2 regions of the Streptomyces sp. NPDC102451 genome follow, and region 2 is predicted to be linked to the other one. Evidence: riboswitches for the same ligand, from Rfam matches in the RefSeq annotation. Region 2 holds a riboswitch; the other holds the start of a gene.
The links. A riboswitch is a leader RNA that binds a small molecule or an ion and turns the genes downstream of it on or off. The one in region 2 is predicted to bind cyclic di-AMP.
Positions count from the first base shown of each region.

Region 1: another riboswitch for cyclic di-AMP. It lies ahead of ACIRD8_RS28925 (transglycosylase SLT domain-containing protein); the one in region 2 lies ahead of ACIRD8_RS27225 (transglycosylase family protein).

Region 1 covers NZ_JBIWKD010000016.1:65,352-73,355, reverse strand. The annotation lists gene ACIRD8_RS28935 (SIS domain-containing protein) at 1-587, shown strand, start outside; gene ACIRD8_RS28930 (hypothetical protein) at 652-1,239, opposite strand; gene ACIRD8_RS28925 (transglycosylase SLT domain-containing protein) at 1,487-2,338, opposite strand; cyclic di-AMP (ydaO/yuaA leader) riboswitch at 2,343-2,532, opposite strand; gene ACIRD8_RS28920 (hypothetical protein) at 2,890-3,120, shown strand; gene ACIRD8_RS28915 (molybdopterin-binding protein) at 3,315-3,710, shown strand; gene ACIRD8_RS28910 (flavodoxin family protein) at 3,814-4,266, opposite strand; gene ACIRD8_RS28905 (heavy metal translocating P-type ATPase) at 4,340-6,619, opposite strand; gene ACIRD8_RS28900 (hypothetical protein) at 6,807-7,754, shown strand; gene ACIRD8_RS28895 (FadR/GntR family transcriptional regulator) at 7,861-8,004, opposite strand, start outside.
Region 2 covers NZ_JBIWKD010000014.1:110,224-118,227, forward strand. The annotation lists gene ACIRD8_RS27195 (class I SAM-dependent methyltransferase) at 1-91, opposite strand, end outside; gene ACIRD8_RS27200 (NAD(P)/FAD-dependent oxidoreductase) at 344-1,747, opposite strand; gene ACIRD8_RS27205 (exopolyphosphatase) at 2,196-3,137, opposite strand; gene ACIRD8_RS27210 (DUF501 domain-containing protein) at 3,178-3,708, opposite strand; gene ACIRD8_RS27215 (septum formation initiator family protein) at 3,779-4,249, opposite strand; gene eno (phosphopyruvate hydratase) at 4,344-5,630, opposite strand; gene ACIRD8_RS27225 (transglycosylase family protein) at 5,959-6,651, opposite strand; cyclic di-AMP (ydaO/yuaA leader) riboswitch at 6,652-6,823, opposite strand; gene ACIRD8_RS27230 (transglycosylase family protein) at 7,114-8,004, opposite strand, start outside.

The DNA of each region.
Region 1 (8,004 bases), on a different contig from region 2:
CCCGGACCGTCGCCGTGACCGCAGACCCGCGGACCCCGGTGATGGCCGCGGCCGACGACGTGGTCGTCCTCGACTTCGCCGACGAACGGTCAGTGGTCCAGACGAGGTTCGCGACCACCGCGCTGACCCTGTTCCGCGCCCATCTCGGGCTGCACACCGAGGACGTCGTCCGGGACGCGGAGACCGCACTGGCGGAGCCGCTGCCGGAGGGGCTCCTGGACTGCACCCAGTTCAGCTTCCTGGGGCGCGGCTGGACGGTCGGGCTCGCCAACGAGGCGGCGCTGAAGATGAAGGAGGCGTCCCTGTCCTGGACGGAGTCCTATCCGGCGATGGAGTACCGCCACGGCCCCATCAGCATCGCCACGGCCGGAACGGCGACCTGGATGTTCGGCACCGCTCCGGAAGGGCTGCGGGAGCAGGTGCAGGCGACCGGGGCGCGCTGGGTGGAGAGCGGACTGGACCCGCTGGCCGACCTGGTGCGGGTCCAGCGGCTGGCGATCGCCCGCGCGGCGGCCCGTGGCCTCGATCCCGACCAGCCGCGCCATCTGACGCGGTCGGTGGTGCTCGGTACGGCCGCCGGGGCCTGACGCCGTCACGGCATGCCGCGCACCGGGCCGGCGGACGGCCCGGTGCGCGGCGGCGACCGTGAGGTCAGGCCTCTTCGAAGTGGGCGTCCAGCGCCTCGTCGAGCTCCGCGGTCCACGTCTTGAGGTCGCTGCGGGCCCCTGCCTCGACCTCGGCGTTGAACCACCGGCGGCTCGACAGGTGGACGGTCACGGTGAACCGGCGGCCGAAGCGGCCGGTCCTGACCTCGACCGCGCCGATCTCGGACCAGTCGAACTCGGCCTCCTGGTCGTCGAGCGTGAAGCGGACGCCCTCGGCGTCCACCCTGATGGACCCGCGCCGGTCGCTGACCTCGAAGACGGGGCCGTCCTCGGCGTCGGCGCTCCCGCCCACGGCTCCGGGGGCCGCTCCGTCGTCCGGGGCCGTGTCGTCGCCCCCGGCCGCCGTGGAACCGTCCACGGGCCCCTCGGCCGCCTCCTCGGCGGGCGCGTCCGTGACGTCGGCCTCCGGGACCGCATCGGCCACCTCGGGCTCCTGTGGCTCCAGGGACCCCTGGGGCGCCGCCTCCTCCGCCTCCGTCCGCGCGGGGGCAGGGGCCGTCAGGCCGGGGATGTACGCCGGGTCTGTCCCCGCGGCGAACTCGGGCTTGGTGTTCGAATCTATGCGCTGCTCCACGGCGGGCAGTATGGACGACGAACCTGTACGAGACCAGTCAACCGGTCTCCGCCCCGCCTGTCGGCGGCCGTGACAGCGCGGTCCGGGGCCTCCGGACACGGGTGGCTCCGGACATGGGGACCCAGGACACGGGTGGCTCCGGAAAACGGACGACGGGTGGTGCGGGTTCCGCCGAACCCGCACCACCCGTCACTTCTGTCCCTCTGTCACACACACCCGTGTGTCAGTGGTCCCGCCTCGGCAGGACTCAGTAGGCGCCGAAGACATTGTCGATGGAGCCGTACTTGTCCGCGGCGTAGTTGCACGCGGCCGTGATGTTGGCGACCGGGTCGTAGCTGTCCATCGACGTACCGGGCACGTGGTAGGCCTGGAAGGTCGGGTCGATGACCTGCAGGAGGCCCTTCGACGGGACGCCGTTGATCGCGTTGATGTCCCAGTTGTTGATGGCCTGCGGGTCACCCGCGGACTCGCGGATGATGTTGCGGTGGATGCCCTCGTAGCTGCCGGGGATGCCGTGCTCGGCCATGACGGCGAGCGACTCCTTGATCCAGCCGTCGAGGTCGTTCGTGTACGAGACCGGCTCGGCCGCGGGAGCGGCTTCGGCGGCGGGCGCACCCTCAGCGGCGACGGTGGTGCTCGTGCGCTCCGAGCGGTCGGCGCGGTCGGCGCTCTGCTCGGCACGGTCGGAGGAGGCCTTGGATTCGGCCTTGTCCGCGGACTTGTTCTCGGCCTTGCCGCCAAGGGTCAGCTTGAGACCGGGGTGAATCAGGTCGGGGTTTCCACCGACGACCTTCTCGTTGCCCTCGTACAGCGCCTTCCAGCCACCGCTCACGGAATGCTCCCGCGCGATCTTCGCGAGGGTGTCACCCACGACCACGGAATACGTGGCGGACTTCGACTTCTGCGCGGCAATTCCCTTGCCGGGCACGGCAGTCGACGTTGCGGCCTTTTCGACGGCGACCGGCTGGGCCGGGGCGGCGAAGGCACTGGTGGCGCCGATCACGGGGAGGGCCAGGGCGGCTCCGCCCGTGCTCACGGCGATGATGCCGCGGGTCAGCGAACTGGTCCTGAAACGACGGTGCTTACCATTCTCGGGCATGCTGAATTCCTCTCCGTCGCCTGCGAAGTGAGCTGTCGGGTTCGGGCTGGAGATGCCCGGCCGCATGCGAATGCGACTTCACCCCGAGCCGCTCCGGAAACCGGATCGGCGCTTACTTGGGTCCCCCGCTCCTGCCGTACGAGAACTGGTCGGTGAGGTCACCGGACGGCGGCAGGATTCGGCGTTCCGCCCGGAGTGATGGTGACCGTAGGCGAGAAATAGGGAAAGGAACAAGCCTGGTTCGTTGATCACAATTCATTCGCAAGATCAATTCTTTGGAATTCATGTAATCCACCCCACATCGCGCCCGCCACTCCTCTTGGCACAGAAGGGAACCGACTGCCGCACCCCCGCGTCTGGGGCGCATAAGGTGACGCTGGTCACGGAGTCCGATTCGGGCGATTTGCTCCCGAGCGAAGGCCCCAGGTCACATGAAATGGCCTTTTATGGATTACGGGATTAATTTAATAAAAGCACCGCAAACCGGGCATACGACTCACAGATCATGCCGCCTGGCATACCGAGGGCATCCGCGTGGAACCGATCCGCCCATGACTGAAAGCCCTCACGCCTCGGCCCCCCGGATCACCGTCCTGCCCGTTCAGCCCGGGGACCCGCCCTTCCGCATCGTGGAGATCGACGGAGCGGTGATCGGAGGCGCGACCGACATGACGGACGTCCTGATCGCCGCCGCGGCGGCCGGCATTCGGGTCCACGACCTCGACGACCCGGCCGTCATCCGATGGGTGGGAGGCGGCAAGCTCACCTGGAGGCCGCGCTGAGCGGACCAGGAGGACATCAGGACGGTCGCCGCCCCGCACGGCGGCGACCAGGGCGGCCGCCGTGCGTTCCGCGTCCGGCCGGGGATCGGCCTCATCCCGGAGTGGAACGCCGCCACCCCTCCAGGGGTTCGCACATGCGAGGAATTCTGCGAGTAAACCTTGCATATGCAAGAGCAGCCTCTAGCATGGGACGCATGCAGACCTACACCATCGGGCAGGCCGCGCGCCTCCTCGGAGTCAGCCCTGACACCGCCCGGCGCTGGGCGGACGCCGGCCGGGTCGCGACCCATCGCGACGAGGGCGGACGCCGCCTCATCGACGGCCGCGATCTGGCGGCGTTCTCGATCGAGGTGGGCCAGAGCGGGCCCGGCGACGAGGAGGTCTCCTACACCTCGGCGCGCAACGCCTTCCCGGGCATCGTCACCGCGGTGAAGCTCGGTGACGTAGCGGCCCAGGTCGACATCCAGGCCGGCCCGCACCGCCTCGTCTCGCTCCTGACCCGGGAAGCCGTGGAGGAGCTGGGGCTGGAGGTCGGCATGCAGGCCACGGCCCGCGTGAAGTCGACCAGCGTGCACATCGACCGCGCCTGACGCGGCACCCACCGCCGGGCATCCGGGCGCGCCGTGCCGGGGCTGCCGTGCGGGCGGTGCCGGGGCTGCCGGGCGCGCCTCGTTCCGGCTGCCTGGCGGGTCGTCACTCCATCAGTCCGGCGGCGAGGGTCGCCCCCAGCTCCCAGCACGCCTCGGTATCCGCCTTGCCCGGCTCACCGGTGACGGTCACGGCGTCGGCCGCACGGCGCCATCCGAGGCCCGTCGTGATCGTCTCGATGCCCCGTACGGCGCCGGTGACGTCGTTGCCGCCGTGCACGTAGTAGCCGAAGGGCCGGCCCTTCGTCCCGTCCAGGCACGGGTAGTAGACCTGGTCGAAGAAGTGCTTCAGGGCGCCGGACATGTATCCGAGGTTCGCCGGTGTGCCGAGCAGATAGCCGTCGGCCGCCAGTACGTCGGACGCCGTGGCGGAGAGGGCTGCCCGCCGCACGACCCGTACGCCTTCGATGTCCTCCGTCGTCGCGCCGGAGAGCACCGCTTCGAACAGCGCCTGGCAGTTGGGCGAGGGCGTGTGATGCACGATCAGCAGAGTGGCCACGCCACCGAACCTACCCGCTCACCGGAGCCCTCGCCCTGCCGGGGAACCCGGGCTCCCCGGCAGGCGCGCAGGCTCACTCGACGGCCCGGAAACCGCGCAGACGGAGGCTGTTGCCGACGACGAAGACCGACGAGAAGGCCATCGCCGCTCCCGCGATCATGGGGTTGAGCAGGCCTGCCGCGGCGAGCGGGAGGGCCGCCACGTTGTAGGCGAAGGCCCAGAAGAGGTTCGAGCGGATCGTGCCCAGCGTCCTGCGGGAGAGGCGGATCGCGTCGGCGGCCACCCTCAGGTCCCCCCGTACGAGCGTCAGGTCACCGGCCTCGATCGCGGCGTCCGTGCCCGTCCCCATGGACAGTCCCAGGTCGGCCTGGGCGAGCGCCGCGGCGTCGTTGACCCCGTCGCCGACCATGGCGACGGTGCGCCCCTCCGCCTGGAGCTTCCTGACGACCTCGGCCTTGTCCTGCGGCATGACCTCGGCGATGACCTGGTCGATGCCGACCTCGGCCGCGACGGACTCGGCGACCGCCTTGTTGTCGCCGGTCAGCAGGACGGGCGTCAGTCCGAGGGCACGCAGCCGCCGGACCGCTTCGGCGCTGGTCTCCTTGACCGCGTCGGCGACCTCCAGGACCGCGCGTGCCTCGCCGTCCCAGGCGACCGCGATCACGGTGCGCCCGCTCCTCTCGGCCAGGTCCTTCGCCTCCCTGAGCTCGTCGGGGAGCCCGATGGCCCACTCGGCCAGCAGCTTCTCGCGGCCGACGAGCACCGCGTGGCCCTCGACGATGCCCTGGACACCGAGCCCGGGGACGTTGGCGAAGTCCTCGGGCGCGGGCAGCGCGCCCACCTTCGCGGCGGCCCCCTCGGCCACGGCCCGGGCGATCGGGTGTTCGGAGGAGTGCTCCAACGCGCCTGCCAGCCTCAGCACTTCGGCCTCATCCGTGGTCCCGGAGGCGTGGACCTTCAGCAGGGTCATCCGGCCCGTGGTGACGGTGCCCGTCTTGTCGAGGAGGATCGTGTCGGCCCTGCGGGTGTTCTCCAGGACCTCAGGACCCTTGATCAGGATGCCGAGCTGGGCCCCGCGTCCGGTGCCGACCAGCAGGGCGGTGGGCGTGGCCAGCCCCAGCGCGCAGGGGCAGGCGATGATCAGTACGGCGACGGCGGCGGTGAAGGCCGCGGTGAGTCCGGCGCCCGAACCGAGCCAGAAGCCGAGTGTGGCGAGCGCCAGGCCGATGACGACCGGGACGAACACCGCGGAGATCCTGTCGGCCAGGCGCTGGACGGCGGCCTTGCCGCTCTGGGCCTCTTCCACGAGCGCGGCCATCCGGGCCAGCTGGGTGTCGGCGCCGACCCTGGTGGCCTCGACGACCAGGCGGCCGCCGGCGTTGAGGGTCGCCCCGGTGACGGAGTCCCCGGCGGAGACCTCGACGGGCACGGACTCGCCGGTGAGCATCGAGACGTCGACGGCGGAGGAGCCCTCGATCACGGTCCCGTCCGTGGCGATCTTCTCGCCGGGGCGGACCAGGAAGCGGTCCCCCACGCGCAGACCTGACGTGGGCAGGGTGACCTCACGGCCCTCGCGCACCACGGTGACCTCCTTGGCGCCCAGCTCCATGAGCGCCTTGAGGGCCGCGCCGGCCTTGCGCTTGGAACGGACCTCGAAGTACCGGCCGGCCAGGATGAAGGCCGTGACTCCGGCGGCGGCCTCCAGGTAGATGTTCCCCGCCCCGTCGCCCCGGCTGATCGTGAACTCGAAGGGATGCGTCATGCCCGGCATCCCCGCCGTCCCGAAGAAGAGCGCCCACAGCGACCAGAGGAACGCGGCGGACGTGCCGACCGAGATCAGGGTGTCCATCGTGGCCGCGCCGTGCCGGGCGTTGGTCCAGGCGGCACGGTGGAACGGCCAGGCCGCGTACGTGACGACCGGGGCGGCCAGCGTGAGGGAGAGCCACTGCCAGTACTCGAACTGGAGGGCCGGGATCATCGCCATCGCGACGACCGGCGCGGCGAGCAGGGCCGCGGTGACGAGGCGCTGGCGCAGGGACCGCAGCTCGCCGTCGGCACGCTCGTCCTCACCCTCGCTCCGGCCGCCGTCGGGCGTCCCGGTCCCGGCGGGCTCCGGCAGGGGCGGGGCGGGCGGCCGGGCCGTGTAGCCAGTGGCCTCGACCGTGGCGATCAGGTCGTCGACCGAGATGTCCTCAGCGAAAGCGACCCTGGCCTTCTCCGTGGCGTAGTTGACGGTGGCCTCGACCCCCTCCATGCGGTTGAGCTTCTTCTCGATCCGCGCCGCGCACGACGCGCAGGTCATGCCGCCGATGGCGAGCTCGACCCGGGCGGCGCCGGGGGTGGTTGGCGTCATTGCCTGCTCCTCGTCCGAACGGGACCCAGTATACCCCTCACGGGTATCTATCTCTTGATCCAGGTATACCCCCCACCCGTATACATTTCAAGCCTCCACCCTCTCCCTTGCATATACCCCCGCAGGGTATACGTTGGAAGGTGTCGGACCGTCGCGAGCCTCCCCGCAGGAATCAACAGGAGCAGTCATGAACCCCGCCGCGAAGATCACCGCGTTCACCGCCGCACTCGCGGCGTCCTTCGGCGCCGCCTACGGCATCGGAGCCATCGCCGACCCCGGGACCGGGAGCACGGAGCGCTCGGGGCACACGGAGAGTTCCGCGCCGCACGCCGAGGACGGCCGCACCGCATCTCCGGCCGGGGGGCTCCAGATCTCCGAGGACGGCTACACCCTCGACCTCAGGACCCCGCGCGTGAAGGCGGAGCAGCGGAGCGAACTGCGCTTCGCCGTCCTCGACCGGGCGGGCCGGCCGGTCACCGCCTTCCAGCGCGAGCACGACAAGGAGCTGCATCTGATCCTCGCCTCACACGACCTGGCCACCTACCGCCATCTGCATCCCGTCCGGGCGGCCGACGGCACGTGGAGCGTCCCCGTCGAGCTGCCCGCGGCGGGTGACTACCGGGTCTTCGCCGATTTCACGCCCGCCGGCAGGAACGCGCCGGACCTGACCCTGGGCGCCGATCTGGCCGTGTCGGGGCCGTACAAGGCCGCGGAGCTCCCGAAGCCGGCCCGGACGGCCGAGGTCGACGGGTACACGGTCACCCTGAACGGCACGCTGCGTCCCGACGTGCCGGAGCGCCTCATGTTCACCGTGCGGAAGGACGGCCGGCCCGTCACCGACCTGCAGCCCTATCTGGGCGCGTACGGACACCTCGTGGCCCTGCGCGCCGGCGACCTCGCCTATCTGCACGTACACCCCGACGGGGCACCGGGCGACGGCTCCACGGAGCCCGGGCCGGGCGTCTCGTTCACCGCGACGGCGCCCAGCCCCGCCTCCTACCGGCTGTTCCTGGACTTCAAGCACAACGGCACCGTCCGCACGGCGGCCTTCACCGTCCCGTCCGGGGCGGCTGCGGACGCGCCCGGCACGACATCACCGTCGGACGGACACGAGGACGGGGGCCACGGGCACTGACGCGGCCCGGCCCGGTTCGGGGCCCTCGCGCCGGTCCCCTCGGCGACCTCGCGCAGGCCGGCGTACGACAGCTCCGCGACCGCACGGCGGCGGAGCACCTGGGCGGCTACAGCGAAGTGAGCCGGGCGAGTGTCTGTTCCAGTTCCACGCGGAGCGTGCGGGCGGCCGCGTCCCCGTCCCCCCGCGCGACGGCTTCCACCAGGGACGCGTGGCCTTCGTCGCCGTGGTTCGGGTCCCCGGAGCGCAGGTC
Region 2 (8,004 bases):
CGCTGCCGTCCCAGGCCCGGATCCGGACCGGCAGGGGTTCTCCCAGCAACTCTTCGGCAAGAGCGGTCAGCCGCGATGCGGCGTCGGCCATGGTGCACACCTCCGTGGTGGTGTTTCCGAACGTGCCTAAATTCGCATATACGCACCCGAACCAGGCCGCGACACCTCGGGGCCACGGCGAGGTACACCACCCTCAACGCCGTCCGGCAGCCGCGCCATCCCGTTCCTCGGCAACGGAACGGCAAAATACCTGCGCCCACCATCTACTTCCGGGGGTGCAGGAACGCCGGAGGGGTCGTCCGCACCACGGATGGCGGACGACCCCTTCGGTGACGTACGGGCGCTAGGAGGCCTTGGCCTTCTCGCCGGACTTGCTCTTGTCGCCGTCGGCCTTGGCCGCGACCGGCGCCGGGCTCGGCTTGGCGGCCTCGTAGAACTCCTCGCGCGGAGTCTCCATGGCGCCGAGCGAGACGACCTCGCGCTTCAGGAACATCGCCAGCGTCCAGTCCGCGAAGATCCGGATCTTACGGTTCCAGGTCGGCATCGCCATGCCGTGGTAGCCACGGTGCATGTACCAGGCGAGACGGCCCTTGACCTTGATCTTCACCTTGCCGACGACGATCATCGCGACGCCCTTGTGCAGGCCGAGACCGGCGACCGCACCCTTGTTGGCGTGGCTGTACTCCTTCTGCGGGAAGCCCCGCATGCCGGAGATGACGTTGTCGCCGAGGACCTTGGCCTGACGCAGCGCGTGCTGGGCGTTCGGCGGGCACCAGGCGTTCGGGTTGCCGGCGCGGCGGCCGACCATGTCCGGCACCTGGGCGTTGTCGCCCGCGGCCCAGATGTAGTCGGTGCCCTGCACCTGGAGCTTCTCGGAGGTGTCCACGTGACCACGCGGGCCGAGCGGCAGACCGAAGCGGGCCAGCGCCGGGTTCGGCTTCACACCGGCGGTCCACACGATCGTGCTGGAGTCGACCTCGAGGCCGTTCTTCAGGACGACGTGGCCGTCGACGCAGGAGTCCATGGAGGTCGAGAGGTAGACCTCGACACCACGGCTCTCCAGGTGCTCCTTGCCGTACGCGCCCAGCTTCGGGCCGACCTCGGGAAGGATCTTGTCGGCGGCGTCGACCAGGATGAAGCGCATGTCCTCGCGCTTCACGCTCGTGTAGTACTTCGCCGCGTCGCGCGCCATGTCCTCGACCTCGCCGATGGTCTCCGCACCGGCGAAGCCGCCGCCCACGAAGACGAACGTCAGCGCCTTGCGGCGGACGTCCTCATCGGTCGTCGAGTCGGCCTTGTCCAGCTGCTCGAGGACGTGGTTGCGCAGACCGATGGACTCCTCGATGCCCTTCATGCCGATGCCCTGCTCGGCGAGGCCGGGGATCGGGAAGGTACGGGAGACCGCGCCCATCGCGATGACCAGGTAGTCGAAGGGCAGCTCGTAGGCCTCGCCGACGAGCGGCGCGACCGTGGCGACCTTGCGGTCCTGATCGATGGTCGTGACACGGCCGGTGAGAACCTCTGCCTTGGGCAGCACGCGTCGCAGCGGGACGACGACATGCCGAGGCGAGATGCTGCCGGCAGCAGCTTCGGGGAGGAAGGGCTGGTACGTCATGTACGAGCGCGGGTCGACGACCGTGACGGTCGCCTCTCCATACCGCATCTTCTTCAGAATGCGACGAGCTGCGTACAGGCCTACGTACCCACCGCCTACAACGAGGATCCTGGGACGCTCCGTGGTGCTCATGCCATCGAGTATCCACCCCCCTCGGGGGGCATGCTCGTGAGCCCCTTCACAAGGTATGGCCAACCCTCTGCTACACTTCGCCGCCCACGTGACCCAGGTCATGGTGCGGGTGGGGAACCACGACGTTCCGGCGAACGTTGTTCACCGCTTGTGAGCTGGCCCTTGAGCCCCCGGACACGATGAACCACCTGCCCGGGACACGCCGCCGCCACACCCCCGAAACGACCCCGCAGCACCCCCACGGACACCTCCGGGCGGCCCCGACTGCCCTCCCGGGGCAGAACTTCGCCCAGTGGGGCCGAATTCCTTGTGAAGAAGTTCACGAAGTTCGTCGGAGCACCTCGCGAAAGCCCTCCCCGGACACGTCCGGAGAGGGCTCCACCAGCTCAAAGGTGCAGGCCGGAATGCGTATGAGCGGCATCTCACCGCACCCGCCCCGGCGCTGTGATCAAGCGGCCGACCAGGCGATCCCGTCAAGGATGTCGTGCTCGCTGACGACGACCTCACGGGCACCGGTCCGCTCCATCAGCGCGAGCAGGACGAGCGCACCCGAGGGGATCACATCGACCCGGCCCGGGTGCATCGCGGGGATCGCCGCGCGCTCCTCGTGCGTCGAGGCGAGCAGCCGCTCGGTGATCTCCCGCACCCGCTCGACGGAGACCCGGGAGTGGTGGATCGCCTCGGAGTCGTACTCCGTCAGCCCGAGCGCTATCGCGGCGACGGTGGTGACCGTCCCGGCCAGGCCGACGAGCGTCGCCGCCGAGGAGATCGGCACGGTCTCCTCGGCCAGATCCAGGGCGGCGCCGATGTCCGCGCGGATCGCGGCGACCGCGGCGGGCGTGGGCGGGTCCACCACGGCCCCGTCCACGACGAGGTGACGCTCGGTCAGGCGCACGCAGCCGATGTCCACGGACCGGGCCGCGCGCACCCGGTCGTCGCCGACGACGAACTCGGTGGAACCGCCGCCGATGTCCACGACGAGGTACGGCTTCTCCAGGTGGTCGCCGCCCACCAGCTCCTTGGTGGCACCGTCGAAGGAGAGCTGCGCCTCCTGGTCACCGGTGACCACCTCGGGCTCGACGCCCAGGATCTCCAGCACCCCGCGTACGAACGTGTCGCTGTTCTCCGCGTCGCGCGAGGCGGACGTGGCGACGAAGCGGATCCGCTCGGCGCCGAGCTCCTTGACCGCGGCCGCGTACTCGCGGCAGGCCTCGAAGGTGCGCTCGATCGCCTCGGGGGCCAGCCGGCCCGTCCGGTCGACACCCTGGCCGAGCCGGACGATCTCCATCCGCCGGTCGAGCTCCGTGAACTCCCCGGTCGCGGGATCCACGTCCGCGACGAGCAGACGGATGGAGTTGGTACCGCAGTCGATGGCGGCAACGCGGGTCATGAGGGGCTCCTGTGGTCGTGGTTACGGGGGCTCCGGGAGGTCAGGCCTCTTCGGCGCCGCACGGGGTGACGCACGGGCCCTTCGCCCACCACTCCGGCAGCATCGCGATCGCCTCGTCGCCCAGCGGGTTCACCCCGGGGCCCGCCGCCAGCGAGTGGCCGACCAGGACGTGCAGGCACTTCACCCGGTCCGGCATGCCGCCCGCACTCGGGAAACCCTCCAGGACCTCGATGGCGTCACGGCGCGCGAGGTAGTCCTCGTGCGCGGCACGGTAGGCCGCGGCCAGCTCCGGGTCCGTCGTGAGCCGCTCGGTCATCTCCTTCATGACCCCATTGGCCTCCAGCGTGCCGATCGCGGACGCGGCACGCGGGCAGGTCAGGTAGTACGTCGTCGGGAACGGCGTGCCGTCCTCCAGACGGGGCTGGGTCTCGACCACGTCCGGGTTGCCGCACGGGCAGCGGTGCGCGATGGCGCGCAGCCCGCGCGGCGGCCGGCCGAGCTGGAGCTCGAACGCGGCGATGTCCGCAGCGGTGGGCGCGGTGGATTCGGTCTGCGGAGGGGGCGTGTCCATGCCTGCCTTGAATGTCATCGGTCGGACTGTATGAATCGGTACGGGGAGAGGGTGCGGCGCGTACCCGGGGTCACTCGCGGTCCGCGCTGTCGACGCCGTCCCAGAGGTTCGAGTGCCAGGGCCGCCCCGTCGCCCCCGGCTCGCCCCCGCGCTCCTCGGCCGCGTCCGGGTCGACCACCGTATAACCGGTCTCGCCGGGCAGCACGTAGTGCAGGTGCTGACGCGCGAGACGCCGGATGTACGCGTCGTCCTTGAGCCGCGCCTTCTCGTCGCGCAGCTCCTCGGTCCGCTGGTGGGCCTCCCGGGAGAGCCTCTCCTGATCGGCGATCTGGTCGCGCTGGGAGATGTACTGCCGCATGGGGTACGCGAGCGCGACCACCAGGGAGCAGACGATCAGCGCCAGGAACGCGGCCCGCCCGGTGAGCCGTGAACGGCGGGCCTGGCGGCGGTTCTGGGACCGGTAGACGCGGGCCGCCGTCTGCTCGCCGAGCAGCCGCAGCCTGGTCGCGGTGGAGAACCGGTCGCGGTCCTTCCCGGCCATGTCTCACGCCTCCCCGTTACGCACGTCCGTCCCCGCACACGGTACGGGACCGGATGCGGGGACGGACGGAGGCTGGTGCTCCGGACTCGGGCTGTCAGCCCTCGAAGCGGAACCGCGGGAACGCCGAACGACCGGCGTACACCGCGGCGTCGTCGAGGATCTCCTCGATGCGCAGCAGCTGGTTGTACTTGGCGACGCGGTCCGAGCGGGCCGGGGCGCCGGTCTTGATCTGGCCGCAGTTCACCGCGACGGCGAGGTCGGCGATGGTGACGTCCTCGGTCTCACCGGAGCGGTGGGACATCATGCACTTGAAGCCGTTGCGCTGGGCCAGCTCGACGGCGTCCAGGGTCTCGGTCAGCGAACCGATCTGGTTCACCTTGACGAGCAGGGCGTTGGCCGAGCCCTCCTCGATGCCACGGGCGAGGCGCTCCGGGTTGGTGACGAACAGGTCGTCACCGACGATCTGCACCTTGGAGCCGAGCTTGTCGGTGATGACCTTCCAGCCCGCCCAGTCGTCCTCGTACAGCGGGTCCTCGATGGAGACCAGCGGGTACGCGGAGACGAGCTCCTCGTAGTACTCGGTCATCTCGGCGGCCGAGCGGGACTTGCCCTCGAACTCGTAGACGCCGTCCTTGTAGAACTCGGACGCGGCGACGTCGAGCGCGAGCGCGATGTCGCGGCCCGGGACGTAACCGGCCTCCTTGACGGCCTCCAGGATGAGGTCGAGGGCGGCGCGGTTGGACTCCAGGTTGGGGGCGAAGCCGCCCTCGTCACCGAGGCCGGTGGACAGGCCCTTGGTCTTCAGGACCTTCTTCAGCGTGTGGTAGATCTCCGCGCCCCAGCGAAGGGCCTCGGAGAAGGACTCGGCGCCGATCGGCGCGATCATGAACTCCTGGATGTCCACGTTGGAGTCGGCGTGCGAGCCGCCGTTCAGGATGTTCATCATCGGAACGGGCAGCAGGTGCGCGTTCGGGCCGCCGAGGTAGCGGAACAGCGGGAGGTCGGACGCCTCGGACGCGGCGTGCGCCACGGCCAGCGAGACGCCGAGGATGGCGTTGGCGCCGAGGGAGCCCTTGTTCTCGGTGGCGTCCAGGTCGAACATCGCCTGGTCGATGAGGCGCTGCTCGGTGGCGTCGTAACCGACGAGCTCCGGGCCGATCTGCTCGATCACGGCGAGGACGGCCTTCTCGACGCCCTTGCCCTGGTAACGGTTGGGGTCCCCGTCGCGAAGCTCAATGGCCTCGAACGCACCGGTGGAGGCGCCGGACGGAACAGCAGCACGTCCCGTGCTGCCGTCGTCGAGGCCAACCTCGACCTCGACCGTGGGGTTGCCCCGGGAGTCGAGGATTTCCCTGGCTACGACGACGTCGATGGACGGCACGAGGCATCTCCTTCTGGGATCTGACACTGGTTGTGCAGGGTCACTGTGGCCTTGCGCCACGAGCCTAACCGGCTCGGCACGCTCCGTCGGCCGTCCGCCCGTCCCCTGGGACGAAAAAGGACCCAAGGACCTGCATTCCGGGCAAAGCTCCAGAAATTTACTGACGGGTAACCACAACTGTTGAACACTCACCTCCACGGCGGGCCCGCGCCCCGCCCCCGAGCGCGACGGCCGCAGGGGTCCGGACACGACCCCGGCCCGGCGCGCGGGGGGTCTGCGCGCCGGGCCGGGTCTCCGGGGCAGGAGGAAGACCCCGGGCCGTTTCCGGCTACTTCAGGTGGAGCTGCTGACCCGGGAAGATCAGGTCGGCGTCGTCGACGATGTCGTCGTTCAGCTTGAACAGCTTCGCCCAGCCGCCCTTGACCTTCTTCGCGTCGGCGATCTTACTGAGGGTGTCGCCGGCCTTGACCTTGTACTCGCCGTCGCCCTTCTCGACCTTCTCGCCGGTCGGGGTGGTGACGGTCTTCTCGGCGGCCGTGCGCTTCTCGCTGCGCGTGGTGGGCTGCTCGGCCTTGCGCTCCGGCGCGGCCTGCGGGGCCGTGTCGCCGTTCTTCGAGGAGCCGGTGTCGACACCCGGGTCCACACCGTCGTTCGTCAGGCCGCCGGCCCCGGCGCAGGCCCAGGCACCCGGGCCCTGCAGGTCGAGGAGCTTCTCGGCGGCGGCTATCTGCTGGTCCTTGGAGGCCAGGTCGGCACGCGCGGCGTACTGCGTACCGCCGGCGGCGGCCCAGCTGGACTGCGAGAACTGCAGGCCGCCGTAGTAACCGTTGCCGGTGTTGATGGACCAGTTGCCACCGGACTCGCACTGGGCGACGGCGTCCCAGGTCTCGACGGAGGCGGCGGAGGCGCCGGTCGCGCCCATCAGCGGTACGGCGACGGCGGCACCGGTGACACCGGCCAGGGTCGCGACACGGACGGCCTTGGACGGGCGACGGTGCTTGCCCTTGCTGGAAAGCAGCATGGTTCTCCTCACCGACGCCTACGAGGTGAGCTGTCGGGTTCGGGCCTGTGAGTTGCCCGGTCGCCCCCACTCGCGGACGACTTCACCCCTAGCCGTACCTCCGCCCGTCTTCCGACGGCCGGGTCCGGCGCTTACCTGGGTCCCCCGCTCCTGCCTACGGCGCTTTACGCGTCGGTCCCCTTCGGCCGACGGCAGGATTCGGCGTGACGGTCGAAGGTGCCCGCGGTGCGAGCGGCTCCGACCGTAAACACACGCAACCCCCACATTCAAAGATGGACATAACGACCAATCAGCCCGAACCGATCCAAGGTGAACATCCGTTTACGCAGGTCGGAGCCAATATGGACGGATCGGACGGACCGGCCGCAACAGTTCAAGCAAAGAGACCCATGTCTCACTTACGCATAAGTGGACATAGGCCTCTGAACTACCCCTGATTTCGGGGTGTTTTCCTGCTTTTGATCAGTTGGCGGCGGCGGTCTCCGACGGCGCGTCCTGCGCGTCGGACCCGAGGCCGAGGAGGTCCAGGCTCTGGCCGGGAAGGATCAGGTCCGGGTCGGAGCCCAGCTCGTCCTTGTTGGCCTCGTAGAGCGCGGGCCAGCCGCCGCGGAGATCCTGCGCGTCGGCGATCGCCCAGAGGTTGTCGCCCTCGCGGACGGTGTACGTCCCCTCCGCACCCTGACGCGCCTCGGATTCACCGCGCGAGGCGTGCCGGCCGGACTCGCGCCCGTCGTCCGGGCCCGATCCCTCGCCCGCCTCGGGGGCGGGCGTGCCGCGGTGCTTGCCGGCCGTCCCGCCGTCGCCCTTCGAGGCGCCGGACTTCCCGGAGGCCTCGGGGGACGGGGTGGCCGACGGCGACGCGCCGTCCTCGTCCCCCTTGTCCGCCGTGCCGTCGGAGGCGTCCGACGGGTCCGGCGCTTCGGACGAGGGGGTCCCGGACGGGGTCGCGGTGTCCGAGGGCTCGGCGGAGGGGGTCTCGGACGGCGTCGCGGTGTCCGAGGGCTCCGCGGAGGGCTCGCCGCCCGGGTCGATACCCGGCAGCGTCCCGTCCAGGGCGAGACCGGAGATCACCGCGCAGCTCGGCCACGCCTGCGGTCCCTTGTCGTCCAGGACCTTCTCCGCGACCGAGATCTGCTGCGAGCGGCTGGCGAGGTCGGCCCGGGGCGCGAACGCCGTGCCGCCGTACGCCGACCATGTGTCCTGCGAGAACTGCAGACCGCCGTAGTAGCCGTTGCCGAGGTCGGCACTCCACATGCCGCCGCTCTCGCATTCGGCGACCCGGTCCCAGGTCGACGCGTCAGCGGCTTGCGCGCCTCCGGCGCCGAGCAGCGGGATGGCAATGGCCGATCCGGT